4 regions of the Parafrankia discariae genome follow, and region 3 is predicted to be linked to each of the others. Evidence: riboswitches for the same ligand, from Rfam matches in the RefSeq annotation. Region 3 holds a riboswitch; each other region holds the start of a gene.
What was found. Region 3 has a riboswitch for cyclic di-AMP ahead of B056_RS0126855 (C40 family peptidase). Riboswitches for the same ligand answer to the same signal wherever they lie in the genome.
Positions count from the first base shown of each region.

Region 1 (4,206 bases), on a different contig from region 3:
CGGCGATTTCCTGGTGCCGGGTGTGGTTCGGTTGGATCGTGGCGTCGAATCCCCTTGCCGGCTGGTGGGGCAAGAACAAGAGAAACGTGATCATCGCCGGGGTGGCACTTGTGGCCATCTGGTGGCTCGTCGCGGCCAATGGCCGTCCCAAGGTCGAACGGGTCACAATCCCGGATGGCTATCCGTCGGCCGACCGGGAGCTGCTCGTTCAGGCGGACTCCAAACCGAACGACCCGTTGCCCCTGGTAATCATCCTGCACGATGACAATACGGATGCGAGTTCACTGGAACACGACAGTGGCGCGTCGTCGCTGGCGAACCGCCGTCACTTCGCGCTCGCCTTCCCGGAGGCGGTCGCCGGTACCTGGCGGCTCGACGACCCTAACGGAGCGGACCAGCAGTACCTGCGCGACGTCGTCCGTTACATGGACGAGGAGCGCACCGACATCGACCTGAATCGGGTTTACGTCTGGGGTATCGGGGAGGGCGCCCGGCTCGCCCTGCTCGCGGCCTGCTCGCCCGGCCCCCCCGTCTACGCGGCGGTGGGCGTCGTGGGACAGTTCGAAGCAGAGCCTGGCCCCACCTGCGACACCGTCGCCCCGCACGGGCGGGTCGCCGAGACGAACTGGAACAAAAAGGTCTCCAGCACGCTGTGGGACTTCTCCCGCGACCTTCGCCGGAAGGTCTGACCGGCTCGGTTCGGTGCACTGACTAGACAGTTCGCGCTAGTAGCAAAGAACTAGTCATTTAATGGATCGGGCGGCCGTTGGTCCTGTCGGGGACGGCTCGCTGGCCATTTCGGGGCTTGTGCCTGCCGCGGTGCTGTGTGTTCGCCGCGGCGAGGGGCCGCCCTTGGAGTCTTCCCGGAGCCCCGGCCGCCGCACCCGCGAGGGTGGAGCGGCCGGGGCCCGAGCGGTCCGTCGACGTCGCCGGGAGGGGGGGTAACGGCCCCGACGGACCAGCGGGCGGCCGGAAGGTTTACGGGGGTCCGCTGGCCGCCGGCCCGATGGGGGGGGGGATCGGACAGACGGCCAGCGGAGTCCGGGGCCTTCCGGCCGGACGGACGTCAGATGGGGGGGGATCTGACGTCCGTCCCACCGGAAGGATCGCGGAGCGGTGGGGTGTGGTTGACTTTTGTGTGGGTTTGCGTTGGGTGACGGGTTGGTCTGAATGGGGTTTTGCTGCCCGGTAGTGGCAGTCTGACCGGCTAAAGCTACATCTACGCTACTTATGCCGAAGTAGAATGATGCCGCAACGGCCTACTGCTCATGGCCGTCAACCGGCCCGATGAAGGCGTCACGTAGTGAAACCGTCACGAAAGGTGCTGGAGTCTGTCCACGGAAGTACTACCCCGGTCGTTGCGGGGCACGGACGTTCCGTGAGACAGCTCGTTCCGAGTGGACGCGACGACGATGGTCCGGCACAGGGGACCTGGTCAGCTCCGGAAGACCCGCCGGGTCGGGGTTGATCCCGACAACCCCGACCCGGCGGCGGAGCCGGGCGCGATCGGAGGGGGAGATCGCGCTGCGGCTCGTTCCGGGGGACGGGGCGTCCGTATCCTGGCAGCCCCGTCCGAGCGGTGCGTGGGCTTGTGGAACGACCGACGTCGAGAACAGCCAGTCTTCTTGCCGGGCCGCCCTGCTTAGGGGATGCGGCCGACCGAGTACGAGGTCGTGTAGATCGTCTGAAGCTTGACGACGTCACCACTGTGCGGCGCGACCCACATCTTGCCGTCGCCGGCGTAGATGCCGACGTGGTAGATGTTGCCGGGAGCCCCGAAGAAGATCAGGTCGCCGGGCGCCTTGTTGTACTGGGAGATCCGCGTGGTGGCGGCGTACTGCGCGTCGGTGGTGCGCGGCACGCTCTTGCCGAGCTGCCGGTACACGTACTGCACCAGACCGGAGCAGTCGAAGGAGCTGGGGCCCTCGGCGCCGTAGACGTACGGCTTGCCGGCCTGTAGCGAGGCCAGGTAGACGGCCTTCTCGCCGATGGTGCTGGCCGGCAGGTTGACGCTGACCACCGGGGTGCTGACGTTCACGCCCGTGCGGTCCGCGCTGCGTGAGGCCTGCGCGGGCACCGGCGGCGGAGCCGGGCGGACGTGCAGCGTGGCGTCGTTCTCCGAGTGCGCCGACTGGAGGGCGTCAGTCCCGTCGAAGATCGCCGTGACGTTCGTGGTGGTCAGCACCTTGGCGGTGTACGACGCGAAGCCGCGGTCGTCCGTGGTCAGGTGCAGGAAGGTGGCCCACCCGGTCGGCAGCTTGACCTGGACCTTGATGAGCTGGTCCGCGAGCGGGGCCTGCGTCTCCTCGTTGTAGAGCGAGAAGCCGATGTTGACGGGCTCGTCCGCGTTGACCGTGACCTCGGGGTTCGTCACGCGCAGGCCGACGTCGATCTTCGACGAGAGAGTCGGCGCGGAGATGTCCGTGGTGGCGTCGAGAACGGTTCCGGACCCGCCGCCGGTCGCGGTGGCGGCCTGGATGGCTCCGTCGACCGCCAGCCGGGACCCGATCTGGGTCGCGAGCGTCATCGGAGCGGTGTTCGTGCCGTCGTCCAGCGCGACGTCCGAGTTCACATCCTGGGCGCACCCGGCGAGTGCCACCCCGGAGACCGCGACGGTTCCGGTGGTGATGGCCGCGACGGTGCGGGCCCTGGCTCTGGCTCGGCTGGACGCCGTGGGGGCGGACGGCGCACGGTGGCGACCGCGCCCTTCCTGCCGGCGTCTCTCAGCATCAAGCTGCACACTTTGCGCAGACAACGTTGCGTTCCTTCCCGTACGCCTGCGAGGTGAGCTGTCGGGTTCGGGCTGGGCTGCCCGGTCCATAGCGCGACCTTCACGCGATGGACTTCACCCCTAGGCCAGCGCCGTGTCGTGGCGCCAGCCGGTGGAGGTGGGTCCCCCGCTCCTGCCCGTGGTGACGACTCGGAGGGGACACCAGGACCGCGGGCAGGATTCGGCGTTCGGTCCGGTGTTGTCGTGACGTCGGAAGCGAGACTAGTCCACACGGATGGTGCGGGTAAACACTAGTCCTCCTCAACTACGTCGAGTGTGCAAAGAAGGGCCCCTTGCGGCGCCGCATCTGCCCAGGTCAGGAGGGGTGCTGAGCTTCCGGTCACGTTTTTGTGCGGCCACACGAGGATCACGTCCCAACACGTTAGGTGACCAGAACTTCCTGGCTTGTGCGGGGGTTCCCAGCCTCGGCGGACCGAGCCGGTACCACCCGCCGGGCCGCTCGCGCGCCCGGTTCACTCCGTCCCCGGCCCGTCTCTTCCCGGCGGGATCCGGCGGCCGCGGACTACCGGGAGGCCCGACCCCCGGCCACCTTCACCGTGCACGTGTCACCGCGCACGTGGGACGTGAACGGAGCTCCTGGGACCGTTGAAACGGACCGGCGCGGTGCCGCCGGCCGGGAGAGCCTCCCGGGAGCCGCGTCGGGCGCCAGCCCGCAGGCGCCGCCGCCGCGGGCCGCCGCGGGCTGGCGTGGGCTGGCGTGGACCGCCGTGGGCTGGCGTGGGCTGGCCTTGACGCGCAGCGGGCCCTCGCGTGGGACGGGCCCAGCCGCCCTCGCCCTTTGTCGCCGGGCTCGCCCTTTCAGAGGCCAATCCGGCCTGATTCCGCCCCGAAGGGCGAGGCCGCCACCAAACGGCGAGCTGGACGCCGGTGGCGAGCGCGCCGCGGCCCGCCACGAACGGCGGCCGGCCGCTCACGGGCCGGGCTTCACGGATCGGGTTCCATCGAGCCGGCCGCTCCGCGGGCCGGGCTCACCAGGCCAGCCGCTCACCAGGCCAGCCGCTCACCAGGCCAGCCGCTCACCAGGCCAGCCGCTCACCGGGCCAGCCGCTCACCGGGCCAGCCGCTCACCGGGCCGGGTTCAGCGGGCTCGGTTCAGCGGGTCCGGCCGTTGCGGCGGCTCAGGAAGCCGGAGCTGTTGAGGACCTGGAGCTCGATCTCGAGCTGCTTCACCTCGGGCGGCAGCGAGCGGTAGCTGCCCTGCAGGGCCTCGACGGCCGCGCGGGCATGTTCGGCCAGGTCGTCCAGGGCCTGCTGGCGCTGGCGCATCCGGGCCCGCTCCTCCTGGATGGTCCGGACCGTGTCCTCCTGCCACTGCCGGGTCCGGATGAGGTGCTCACCGGCGTCCGCGGCCTGGCGCTCGGCGTCCTCGAGCCGGCTCAGCAGGGCGTCCAGGGCCTCGAGCCGGCTCGCCAGCT
Region 1 is NZ_KB891103.1:218,449-222,654, reverse strand. It holds gene B056_RS0103010 (PHB depolymerase family esterase) at 21-689, shown strand; gene B056_RS0103005 (C40 family peptidase) at 1,643-2,599, opposite strand; cyclic di-AMP (ydaO/yuaA leader) riboswitch at 2,760-2,936, opposite strand; gene B056_RS0103000 (hypothetical protein) at 3,884-4,206, opposite strand, start outside.
Region 1: linked by a shared signal. The riboswitch ahead of B056_RS0103005 (C40 family peptidase) and the one ahead of B056_RS0126855 (C40 family peptidase) in region 3 are both predicted to bind cyclic di-AMP.

Region 2 (4,206 bases), on a different contig from region 3:
CCTCCGAACGGGCGCGCTCGAGGGTCATGGGCGGCTCGGCCGGTGTCAGGGCCTGGGCGATCACGTCGCCGCCGGCACCGGACGACTCCGGCGCGGGGCCGTTCCGGGTGAGGCCGAGCTTGCCGGTGCAGCCGGGCCAGGGTGACCAGCCGCGGCTGTCGTACAGCTTGTACGCGGCCTCGTCCTGCATCGCGGGCGGAGCCTGGTCGGGTCGGCCGGGGTAGCCCAGGCCCGTCCAGGTGCGCTGGTCGAACTGGTAGGCACCGTAGAAGCCGTTGCCGGTGTTGATGGCGTAGTTGCCGCCCGACTCGCACTTGCGGAGCTTCGCGAAGTCGTCGGCGGTCGCCGCTCCCGCGGGAGCCGCGGTCACCGCGAGCCCGGTGCCGACCAGCGCCGTGACGGCGCCGGTGGTGCGCAGGACCCGAGTCGCGGTGGACGGTCCCTGGGTCGCTCGGTGCCTTCCGCCACGGCCATTGGAACGGGCGGGAACACGATCATGCGATCGCATCAGAATCCTTCCCGTCGCCTACGGGGTGAGCTGTCGGGTTCGGGCTGGAAGTTGCCCGGCCGGCGCCGCTGGCCCGGAGCCCGTCCTCGCGGATCGGTGCTCCCGGCCGGATGTCTCGCCGGCTTAACCCCTAGGACGCCGGGGGCGTCCGGATGGTGGGTCCCCCGCTCCTGCCCGATGTTGTCCGTGCTCGTTCCGGCCATGAGGACGGGGGCAGGACTCGGCGTCCGTCCGCATGACCTCGCCCGGGGAGGCGAGTGGGCGGAACTGTAGCGAGATCTAGCTAGACGGCGCAAATTCGGGCGGCCGGTGGGGGATGCGAAAGGACCACATCGGAGCTACCCGAATGGGCTGTTTGCCGAGTGACGTAGCCGATCGTGACGAGAAGCACTGAGTCGGACAACGCTACCGCCAGGCCGGGGACGGCCGTCCGCCGGGGTGGGTCGGGCCGCGTGCCGTCGGGTCCCGCCGGCTCCGCAAAAGTACGTTAGTAGTTTTTTTGTAGTTTTTCTATAGAGAATTACATTCTGTGTATTTAAGGTAACCAGTTAGAGATTGATGGCCGAGTGGCGGCTGAGGGGTTGTGGCCCGGGGGCACGGGGCGCGGCGGAGGGAGGTCCTGCGCGGGCGACGGGTCGGGCTGGCCGTCCGTGGCGGGCGTGTCCCGCTCTGTGCGGGGACACGCCCGCCCGCCGGGATCACCGGCGTGGACGGCTCCTCCTCCGGCCGGGGCCGGAGGAGATCGTGCGGCGGGCTCGACGTGGCCGGGTCGGCGGTGGGTCGCGTGCCGCGCGGATCGTTGGGGCGATCCACGCACCGCCCCGCCCGCCCGGCGGGGTCCGCGCCGGGCGGGCGGGTCCTGCGGTCCTGGCACGGCGGCTCTTCGCTGCCGACGAACCGGGTGACGGAAACCTCCGCGGAGGGGACCCGTCGCGGCGGGATGTCGACCTCGTGCTGGTGGGGGTCTCGCGGATGCGACAGCACGTGGTCAGCCGCGAGTGGGATCGCCGCGGACACCGGCCGGGCGAAGGTGGAGAACGGATGATTCGCGGGCGTCGGTTCGAGGGCCTGAGTCCATGGAGGGGATGGCTCACCGCGACGGGCGCGGGTGGGATGCCTCATCCGGGGGAAGGACGCCCTGCGAAGGGGGCTCGACCGGGGCGTGGAGGCCACCGTGACCGGACGGCGGCGCGGGGCGGCGCCGTCAGGAGGGTGCGGTGGTTCGGTTCAGCCAGCGGGGGGAGCGGTCGCCGCGTGCGGCGGTAGCCGTCAGCCGGCCCGGCTGGTGACCGAGTGCGCCGGTCGGCGTCGGTCAGCCGAAGGTGGCTGCCCAGGTCTGTGGACCCAGGACGCCGTCCACCAGGAGGCCGCGTGCGGCCTGGAAGTCACGCGCCGCGGCCGCGGACAGTGGTCCGTAGCTGCCGTCGGCCGTGAGGGGGTAGCCGAGGGAGTTCATCTTGGTCTGCCAGGCGCGGACCTCGGCGCTGACCTGATTGACCATGGACGCGGTGTACGCCCGGGTAAGGCCCGGGATGCCCGCGGCGACGGGCTGGGCGACCAGCGAGGTGCGCTCGGCCGCCCTGGACGCCTGGATGCCGGCGCCTGATGACGACGCCCCGGGTAGGAGCTGGTCGGAGCCCATTCCGCTCCCGCAGACCGGCCACTGGCCGAACCCGGAACGGAGTGCGAGTTGCAGTGCCGCTGCGTCCTGCACGGCGGGCGGAGCCGTGTGTGGCAGCCCCGAGTAGCCGAGGCTGCGCCAGGTGCCTGACGAGAACTGGTAAGCGCCATAGTAGCCGTTACCGGTGTTCGTCGTGTAGTTCCCGCCGGACTCGCATTGCCGCAGACCTTCCCAGGTCGTGGCGGCGTTGGCCGGTTGGCTCAGGGCGAGTGTACCGCCGACCGCCGCGGCGATGACGGGGACGGAGACGAGAGTGCGGGCCCGGCTGCGGGTACTGCTGCGGCGTTGTCGGCCACTGGTACGTGCGTCGGACATGCGTGAGTTTTCCTTCCCCACGCCTGCGAGGTGAGCTGTCGGGTTCGGGCAGGGAAAAGCCCGGCCGCCAAGTCAGGAACTCCGGAAATCCTGTGCCTTCGGCAACGGAGGACAATTTTCCTCCTCGTGTCGTCGGCGTTAGCGGCTTCACCCCAAGGTCCCCAGAATCGGCGACCGGGTATTGGTTCCCCCGCTCCTGCCATCGGGTTTCTGTTTCCAACGGATGGGGGCAGGGATTCGGCGTGCCACCCGTCGGGTGCCCGGCCTGTCTCCGGGCACGGCGAAGACCATAACCACGCCGTCGGGCCGAACGACAAGCACTGAATGCCTCAGGTGAAAAAGAGCACACCGTCCGTTGGCTGCTTGAGGTTTGATCACGGTGCTGGTAGCGCGCGCGCACGCGCGCTCATTAACTTGGTGACCGTGTCGCGGAGGGTGGTTCGTGCCGACAAATCACACTGGTGAAAGATCGTTACCGTTGGGTGTGCTGTCGGCAATCGAGCCGAATATGCGGGAAGGCTACCCGCGTCCGGCCAGGGTGCCATCAAGCGGCTAGAAAATTCATATCCTCGTGCCGATCCCGACTCGGATGCCGTGATGTGTGAGAAACCTAACCGTAACTATGAGTTAACTTGTAGGGATGCTTCTGTGACCGGTTGTCGGGTCGCGGTGTCCCGCGGGGTCGGGTCGGTACGTCCCGTTCGCCCCCGAGGTTGATCTTGTTTGAGCCGGGTCCGTGCGTGTCTCTCACCCGTGATCGGACGATCGCGTGGGCTGTCTGGTGCCTCTGCGCGTGCCCCGAAGTAGCCCTCTTCGGGTGGGAATCCGGGCCGGCGCGCGCCCCTGGGCGGATCGGTGCGCGGAGCGGCGCGTTAAGACACGTCGGAGCCCACATGGGTGCCGTGTCAGAGGTGAGAGCCGCTGGGTCCGTACGTGTGGTCTCAGCAGGTGCCACCTGATCCGTCACCGGTGAGAGGCTCGGGGGGACCGTGGGCTTCGTGGTGTCCGGGACGGATATGGCCGCCGAGACGGCGCCGACCGCCCGCACGATCTTCAGGAGGCCTCGCCGGGCGGGCGACGCCTCACCTCGACGGGTGCGGTTCCGCCTCGGATGAAGAGGGGAGGAAGCACACCCCGTCCTCATGTCGGCGTCAGGTGCTTGTTTGGGCACTCTGCGTCGCAGATAGCTTCTCGTGTCCCTCTGGTCGCTCCGCGTTCCTGGTGGTGTCGGAGGTCCGAAGGGCGCCGGCCGTCCCGGGTGGTTCGGCCCGCCGGGACGGCCGGCCCGCCCGACCGGCGGTGTGTGGCCCGGCGGGTACTGCTTGTCCCGGAGCGATCTCGTCCTGTCCTGGAGGAATCTCATTCGGGCGCGCGGCGGCCGGGGGAGTCACGACATGGGAGTACTCCCGGGGACAGATGTCCCCGGGAGGGAGAAGAGCCGATCAGGTGACCGCCGGGCCTCGAACCGGGCGGAGCGGGTCAGACCCCGATCGACCGGCCGGCGGACCGCAGGTCGTCACAGGCCTGGGCGACCCGGGCGGCCATGGCGGTTTCGGCGGCCTTGCCGTAGGTGCGCGGGTCGTAGGCCTTCTTGTTCCCGACCTCACCGTCCACCTTGAGGACACCGTCGTAGTTGCGGAGCATGTGGTCGACGATCGGCCGGGTGAACGCGTACTGGGTGTCGGTGTCCACGTTCATCTTG
Region 2 is NZ_KB891285.1:47,547-51,752, forward strand. It holds gene B056_RS0133410 (transglycosylase family protein) at 1-508, opposite strand, end outside; gene B056_RS0133415 (transglycosylase family protein) at 1,821-2,504, opposite strand; cyclic di-AMP (ydaO/yuaA leader) riboswitch at 2,510-2,729, opposite strand; gene fbaA (class II fructose-bisphosphate aldolase) at 3,984-4,206, opposite strand, start outside.
Region 2: linked by a shared signal. The riboswitch ahead of B056_RS0133415 (transglycosylase family protein) and the one ahead of B056_RS0126855 (C40 family peptidase) in region 3 are both predicted to bind cyclic di-AMP.

Region 3 (4,206 bases):
CATCCCGCGCTATCGATCTACATCCTGGATCATGCTGATCGCAGTGCGTTCTGCCTGCCGGGCCGCAGCGGCGGCGTCGTCATCACCGAAGGGGCGTTGCGGGCCCTGCGGCCCAGCGAACTTGACGCCGTCATCGCCCACGAGCGCGCCCATCTCGCCGGCAGGCACCACCTCATCCTCACCGCGACAGCGGTCCTGGCCAGGGCGTTCCCGCTCGTGCCGCTCTTCGGGACAGGACACGAGGAGCTACGCCGACTCGTCGAACTCACCGCGGACGACAGCGCGGCCCGGCGCAGTGCGCCCCAAGTCGTCGCCGAAGCCGTGCTGAGGCTAGCCGCCCCCCCGGCTCCCGTGCTGGGCATGGCGAACACCGCCGTACGGCAACGGGTCCTGCGCCTGCTGACCGCGGATCCGCCCCTGTCCCGCCCCGCTGTCGTCGGCCGGGGTCTCATCGTCGCCGTGCTGCTACTCCTGCCACTCGTTGTGACGACAGTTCCCGCTCTCAGCGATCTGGGATATCACTGCGTCTGATCGTCTCGCTGCGCCCGCCGGTCACCGACCCCCGCTACAACGACCACCGACACCTCGACGCCGAAGCCACCGCCCCGGTCACCTGCGACCCGTGACACGGGCAACCATGGCACGGGCGGCCACGAGCACCGCCCGGGGCCTCACTGGCCGGTGGATCCGGCTCAGGTCACCCGACCGACCAGGTAGGAGTCCGCCCAGATGGTCTGGAGCTTCACCACGTCACCGGTCCTCGGCGCGACCCACATCTTCCCACCGTCGGCGTAGATCCCCATGTGGTAGATCGCGCCGGGCTGGCCGAAGAAGATAAGATCGCCTGGCTGTTCGGAGCCCTGCGCGACCCTGGCTGTCGCCGCGTACTGCTGGTCGGTGGTCCGGGGAAGGGTCTTGCCGAGCTGCTTGTAGATGTACTGCACCAGGCCGGAGCAGTCGAAGCTGTATGGCCCTTCATCACCGTAGACGTAGGGCTTGCCAGCCTGCAGCGACGCCAGGTAGACAGCCTTCTCCCCCAGCGTGTTGGCCGGGATGTTGACGTTGACCGCCGGGGTCTCGACGTTCACAGCGCTGCGGGAGGCCTGCGCAGGTACCGGCGGCGGGGACGGGCGTACGTGCAGGGTCGCCTCGTTCTCGGAGCGGGCGGACTGGAGGGCATCCGTACCATCGAAGATCACCGTGACGTTCGTGGTGGTGAGGACACGCGCCGTGTAGGAAGCGAAGCCACGTTCGTCGGTGGTCAGGTGCAGAAAGGTCGCCCAGCCGGTGGGGAGCTTGACCTGCACCTTGATGAGCTGGTCGGCCAGCGGGGCACGGGTCTCCTCGTTGAACAGCGAGAAGCCGATGTTGACAGGTTCGTCCGCGTTGACGGTCACGTCGGGGTTCGTCACACGCAGGCCCACGTCGATCTTGGGCGACAGAGTCGGTGCGGAGATGTCCGTCGTGGCATCGATGACGGTGCCCGACGCGCCCTCTCCCGCTGTGCCCTGGATGGCGCCGTCGACTGCCGTCCGGGACCCGATCTGGGTCGCGAGTGTCAGTGACGTGGTGTTCGTGCCGTCGTCCAACGCCCTGTCCGGACTGGGCTCCGGGGCACATCCGGCGAGAGCCATGCCGGAGACCACGACAGTGCCGGTGGTCACCGCTGCGACGGCGCGAGCTCGGGCTCTGGCCCGGCTCGGCGCTGTGGGGACGGACGGCGCCCGATGGCGGCCACGTCCTTCCGGGTGACGTCTTTCTCCATCAAGCTGCGCACTCCGCGCAGGCACCATGGTGATCCTTCCCCTACGCCTGCGAGGTGAGCTGTCGGGTTCGGGCTGGGAGCCCGGCCGAACGCCCTGTACGCGTTCGGCTTCACCCCAAGGGCGTCGAAGGAGGCGACGCCCGGAGGAACGTGGTTCCCCCGCTCCTGCCCCAGATGCTCGTCGGAGGGGGTCACCGGACCGGGGGCAGGATTCGGCGTACGGTCCGATGCTGTGACAGATACACACACTACCTACTACGTGACATAGTAGCTAGCCATCGGATGATCTCGGAAGATCTTCGAGGGACGCCCCCATCACTCCAGCAAGATCCCTATTGGCCGACGGCGAAGTGCGCCCTCTTGAGGCGCCACCGATCACCCGGACCACCTCCGATAACGACCAAGAGCCTTCCCCGGCCCGCACGGTGCGGGCGCGCGGCAGCGGCTCAGTGCACTGCATTCGGACATCGCCGACCCTTCCCGAAGCTCGCCTTCTACTACGAGACATAGTTTTCGGGATGAGGGAGCGTCTCGATACCGACTTCTCCATCACCGAGAGACACTGATCGTCGAAGCTGGTGGCCGTCGGCCCCATGCCACGCACCGGATCGGCTGTCTCGTCGGCAGGTCCTTCGCTGTGGCCCGATGTTCGCCCTTGTCGTGCCGAGTGCCGTATCTGGGATCCACGTTGCCCTGGGGTGCCGGCGACGTGCCGGCACCCCAGGGCCCTGTTCGGCTATCCGGTACCGAGCAGGCCCTTCATGGTCTCGATCTCTGTGGTCTGCGTGGACTCGATCGTCCCGGCCAGGGCCACGGCGTCGGGGAACTGCCCGTCTCGCTGTTCGGTGCGCGCCATCTCGATCGCGCCCCCGTGATGCTGGATCATCATCTCCAGGAATTTGCGGTCGAAGTCCGGCCCGGACGCCCCCTGGAGGGCGGCCATGTCGTCCGCCGACATCATTCCCATGTCGCCGGTGCCGTGGCCGCCGCCGTGGCCGCCGGTGCCGGGCATGGCGGTGGGTTCGCCCCAGGCCTCAAGCCAGCCGGTCATCGTCTCGATCTCCGGTGCCTGCGCGGCCCCGATCTGCTGGGCTAGCGTGAGCACCGCCGGGTTGGCGGCTCGCCCGGGTGCCAGCTCCGCCATCTCCACGGCCTGCTGGTGGTGCGGGATCATCATCTGGGCGAACATCACGTCCGCGGCGTTGTGGTCGCTGGCACTGGCAGCGCTGCCGCTTCCTGTGGGCGTGGACGAAGGTGTTGTCGGGGTGCCGTCGCCCCCGCACGCCGCAAGCGTGGCTGTCAGGGCCAGCGCTACGGCCGCGAGCCCAAAATGGTGTCTTCTTCGCACGAGTCGTCCTCGATGTCGGATTGCCAACGGAACTGAGACCGGAGCCGTCAAGCACGCCGACAGGTGTGCTTGAGGTCCGACGCCGTTCCGCTCACAGCCGCCACACACAGTAGACAGACAAATCGGTCACGGGCCGAGGCGGCGGCGTCCGCGGTGGGTCACCACACGTCCCGGCGAGGGAGGAAACATGAGAGGAGGTGGGTAAGGCTGCCAGGTCGTACTGTTCGCCGCTGTGAGGAACCGGTTCGGGGTCGTCACGGAACACCGCCGAACAGAGCATGCCCTGGTGGCCGTGGTCCTCACCCGCGGGCTGGTGCGGGTGGGACCAGCCCTGGTGAACATCATGACTGGAGTCCTCGACGCAGAGTGGCGAGGTGGACGCATGCACCTGCGCGGCCAGGCCGGCGTGCATCACCAGCAGTCCGAGCAAGACGGCCGACACGAGCGTGAGCCGGGCCCAGAGCGCCCCGTGTCGTGCCGGTGCCTCGCAGCGCGTCACGTCACCCTCTCCCGCTTCCTCGCCCGGATCCTACTACGCAAGCTAGTTTCTTCCGCCGTGGCAGTTCCTCCGCGAGGGCATGCGAGGCGCCGCCCGGGGAGTGGACAGCAGCCCCTTTTCCCGCTCGTAAGTATCGAAGGCGTTCCGACTGAGGGCCACGACAGGCCGTGTGTGCGGCGGTACTCCGATAGACAACTACTATGCACCGTAGTGTTGGTTCGACTCGGAGTTCGACGGCCGAGCCAGTACCGGGGAGCGGAGTCCGTCCCGCGCCGACCCCGATCACCCGAAGCGGTTCGCCTACCCCGGGCAACGTCGCCGCCTGTGCCGGGCCGGACCATGAGTTCGTGAACCGGTTCGAGCAGGTCGACATCCTGGTGTGCGGTGTCGACGTCGGCGGTCACGTCGCCGCGGCGCTAAACCGAGGCCGGCTCTGTCAACGTGTGCGGCAGCTTCTGCCGTTTGAGTAGCAGGGCGTTCACTGCGACCAGGAAGCTGGACCCGGACATGGTCAGCGCGGCGATCTCGGGTCGTAGCGTGAGCCCGACGAGGGGCTCGAAGACGCCGGCGGCGATCGGCAACGCGACCGTGTTG
Region 3 is NZ_KB891248.1:22,750-26,955, reverse strand. It holds gene B056_RS0126860 (M56 family metallopeptidase) at 1-531, shown strand, start outside; gene B056_RS0126855 (C40 family peptidase) at 693-1,664, opposite strand; cyclic di-AMP (ydaO/yuaA leader) riboswitch at 1,796-1,993, opposite strand; gene B056_RS0126850 (DUF305 domain-containing protein) at 2,502-3,113, opposite strand; gene B056_RS0126845 (heavy metal translocating P-type ATPase) at 4,029-4,206, opposite strand, start outside.

Region 4 (4,206 bases), on a different contig from region 3:
CGTCGGCTCCTGGCCGTTCCTCGCCCTGTACCTGGCGCTGACGGTGGCCCTGCTGGTCGGGCTCGTCGCCCACCCCCGGTGCAGCGCGCCGGGCATGTGGTCCTGCTGTGCGCTTCTCGTCGTCGAGGCGGCCGCGATGGCGTGCATGTCCGGGGCGGCCAGTGTCGCCGGGTGGCCGCTGCGCACCGACGGGGCGATCGGCGTCTGGTGCGTCGTCGTCTTCGGCGGGGCGGCCCTGGTGGCGCTGGCCGGCCTGCCGGCGCGCCGGTTCGCCGCGCCGCCGGCCCGCCCGCCCGTGCGTGAGCTGGCGGCCCGACTGATCGGGATCTTCCCGGAGCCGGTCGTCCCGCGTGGCTCCCGACTCGTCATGTCGGGGGGAATGATCCTGATGCTCCTCGCCCGTACCTGATCTCCCGCTCCCGTACCCCCCGGGGTGACCTGCTCCGAAACCGCGCATTCCGCTCACGGAGCAGGCGGCGGGCCCGAAGTGCGCCTACGGTCGGCCGGTCGGCAGATATCCGGCCGGCAGACACGAGGCCCAAAGAGGGGGCGGTCGCCATGCGTCGAGTCGTGTTCATCTCCGTGCTTGCCGCCGCGGTCATGTTGGGCGGGGTGGCGTCGTCGCTGTCCGCGTCCGCCGCGCCGACCACGGTGCCATCGTCCCCACCCGCCACATCGGGGGCCGCGGTGAGCTCGGCCGGTTCGGGGGGCTCGGCCGGTTCGGGGGGCTCGGCCGGCGCGGCCGGTTCGCTGAGCCTGGCGGAGGCCGCGAGCCTGGTCCGCGGCCGTGGCTACATACCGATCACCACCGACGGTTACGAGCCCACCCACAATCTCAGCGTGATCGTCGGCCGGCTCGCCACCTCGGTGGACGGCCATCCGCAGCAGGCGTTCCTCTTCCACCGCGGCCGGTTCGTCGGGACGGACGCCGTCGCCGGCGCGGGCGTGCGGTGGGTGTGGTCGACCAGCGAGGTGGTGGCGCTGCAGTACGACCTGTACCGTCCGGCGGACCCGATGTGCTGCCCGAGCGCGGGCGCGGCGACCGTACGGTTCCGGTGGAACGGCTCGGCGGTCGTGCCGCTCGACCCGATCCCGACCAGCCAGTGGTCCGCCGCCGAGAGCCGCCGCTGACCACCGACGCCGGGTCCCGGGGCTGAACCCGGGACCCGGCCGCGGTGGTCACACCGCCGATCCGGCGGGTTCACACGCCCGCCGGATCGGCGCACCCGCCGATCCGGCGGAGCCACCGATCCGCGGATCAGTGGCCCTCGGCCGCCTCGACCAGCTCGGTGAGCACCCCGCCGAGGCCCTTCGGGTGCATGAACGCGATCCGGCTGCCGGACGTCCCGTGCACCGGGGTCTTGTTGACCAGGTCGAACCCGGTGACGGTGAGCGCCGCCAGCGCCGCGTCGATGTCCGCCACCCCGTAGGCGATGTGGTGGATGCCGGGGCCCTTCTTCGTCAGGAACTTGCCGACCGGGCTGTCCGGGCGCACCGGTTCCAGTAGCTGGACGTAGGAACCGCCCGTGTCGCCGTCGTGCACCAGCAGCATCGCCTCGCGCACGCCCTGCGCCTCGTTCGTCTCCTGATGCGCGACCTTCAGGCCGAACGCCGCCTCATACCGGGGGATGGCCTCCTCCAGCGAGGCGACGGCGATTCCGACATGGTCGATCCTGGTCAGCACAAAAATCGCTCCTGCGTCGTGGACGGTCGGCCCTGGTCGCGTCCTGCCTGGTGGGCCAACCTCCGAGCCTGCCCGGAACCGGCCCGGCGGTCCACCGAAGCGCCGGGCCGGTCCGGTCGGGCGTGTCGGCCACGCCCGGCGCGGATCAGCCGAACAGCTTGTCGTGGGTCAGCGGGCCCACGACGCCGTCCGGGACGAGACCGTTCTTCTTCTGGAAGTCGACGACCATGTGGTTGGTCTGCGGACCGAACCGGCCGTCGATGGTGATCGGGTAGCCGATGTCGGCGAGCCGCTTCTGCACCAGCGCCACGTCCCAGCGGACGCCGGCGACCCCGAGCCGCATGTAGCCCGAGCTGGCGGTCGCCGGTGCCGGCGCGCTCGCCGCGGCCGGCGCGACGGTCGAGATCGTCCGGGCGGCGCCGCCGCTCACCGCGGCGGCCGCCGCGGCGCCACGGGACAGGTACTTCACGTGCATGCCGTTCTTGTAGGCGCTCCAGGCGCCGATGCCCTGGCTGGCGCACACCTGCCGCGCGGCCCAGGCGTTCACGTTCGGGTCGTAGAGGTCGCGGCTGCCGACCCAGCTCGCGTGCGCGCGCATGTTGATCTGCCAGAGGCCGCGGGAGTCCTCACCCACCGTCGCGTGGGCCGTCGTGTTGCCGCCCGACTCGGCCAGCGCGACCGCGACCCAGGTGCTCAGCGGAATCCCGCGGCAGGAGGGCAGGCCCGCGTTCTGCGCCGCCTGCGCGATGGTGACGTCGGAGACGGTGGCCGCGCTCGCCGGTCCCGCGGTGAACATCAGGCCCGCTGACGCGCCGATGACGCTCGCCGCGGTGACCACGGCGGCGCGCCCACGCCCGCGCCGCCGTGCGGAGGTGTTCGGACGGCTGGACAGGCGGTGCTTTCCATGCGACATCTAAGAATCTCGTTTCTGCTTTGAAGAACAGAGCTTCTGAATGTCCGGATGGGGAATTGATCCGTATACGGATCAAAAAGTTACGGCAACGATTCGCCCGGCGAGGGAAGCATGGTTCAGTGCGCCGGCGTTCTGTCGGCGTAAAAGTATTCCGGACCTGGGTGGGTCTAGATTTCCTGCGTCAACCCCGGGATGCGGGCACTGTGCGGCCACGGCGGCTGCCCGAGGGACGGGTGAAAGGCCCGCCTGGATGATCCAGACATGCGTGCGTACACGACGGTGATCCTTCCCGTACGCCTGCGAGGTTAGCTGTCGGGTTCGGGCCGGGAAGCCCGGTCGGGCGCGCCAGCGTGTTCACGGCGCGTTCGACTTCACCCCGAGGACGGCCGCCGGTGCGTGGGTGGCCGTCCGGAGGAACGTGGTTCCCCCGCTTCTGCCCTGTTGATCGCTAGGAGGGGACGACGGGCCTAGGGCAGAACTCGGCGTACGGCCCGTCGCTTGCTGCGAGCCAGGACACCGTAACGAACTACTAAGGGTAGTCGCAAGTACTAATTTTCCTGTTCTGACGGCGCACCCTTGTCACGATGCGCACACAGATTCGAGATTGAGACACTCCGTTCAGTAACCGGCGACGCTGCGGAGCGGGTCTCCGTCCGGACGTCGTCGCACCCGGCGCGGACGGCGACCGGCACGGCGGGGAGTGGCACGGCGGGGAGTGGCGCGGTGGGGGCGGTGGGGGAGTGGGAGGAGCGGGTCCGGGCACGCCTCGGCCCGGGCGTCTGCGTGGGCGCCCGGGCCGAGGATGTGCCTGTGTGTCTGCTGTGCTGGTGCGGGCCGGTGGGCGGTGCCGCCGACCGGTGCCACCGGCCGGTCGGTCAGACCCAGCCGGGCATCGGGTAGGCCGACATGAGGTCCCTGACCTCGCCCGAGATCCGCTCGATGGTCGCCTCGTCCGCGTCACCGGCGGCCTTGACGGCCTCGTCGATCCAGGCGGCGAGGGCGGGCATCTGCTCCGGGCGCAGCCCGCGGGTCGTGATCGCGGCGGTTCCCAGGCGCACCCCGGACGGGTCGAACGGCTTGCGCGGGTCGAAGGGAACCGTGTTGTAGTTCAGCTCGATACCGGCCCGGTCGAGCGCCTTCGCGGCCGGCTTTCCGGCGACTCCGCGGCTCGTCAGGTCAATGAGAATGAGATGGTTGTCGGTGCCGCCGGTGATGAGGTCGAAGCCGCGCCCGGAAAGCGCCTCGGCGAGCGCCTTCGCATTCGCGACGACCCGGTGCGCGTACTCCCGGAAATCCGGTGTCGCGGCCTCCCGAAGAGCGACCGCGACGGCGGCGGTGGTGTGGTTGTGCGGGCCGCCCTGGAGGCCGGGGAAAACAGCCTTGTCCAGCGCCGCGGCGTGCGTGCCGTCCGACATGATCATGGCGCCGCGCGGGCCGCGCAGCGTCTTGTGCGTGGTGGTCGTGATGACGGGAGCGTGCCCGACCGGCGACGGGTGGGCGCCACCGGCGATCAGCCCGGCGATGTGGGAGATGTCCGCGACGAGCACGGCGTCGATCTCGCGGGCGATCGCCGCGAACCCGGGGAAGTCGATGGTGCGGGGGATCGCCG
Region 4 is NZ_KB891216.1:21,096-25,301, reverse strand. It holds gene B056_RS0116000 (DUF5134 domain-containing protein) at 1-409, shown strand, start outside; gene B056_RS0115995 (LppP/LprE family lipoprotein) at 559-1,131, shown strand; gene mce (methylmalonyl-CoA epimerase) at 1,259-1,684, opposite strand; gene B056_RS0115985 (peptidoglycan-binding protein) at 1,830-2,597, opposite strand; cyclic di-AMP (ydaO/yuaA leader) riboswitch at 2,878-3,045, opposite strand; gene B056_RS0115980 (serine hydroxymethyltransferase) at 3,473-4,206, opposite strand, start outside.
Region 4: linked by a shared signal. The riboswitch ahead of B056_RS0115985 (peptidoglycan-binding protein) and the one ahead of B056_RS0126855 (C40 family peptidase) in region 3 are both predicted to bind cyclic di-AMP.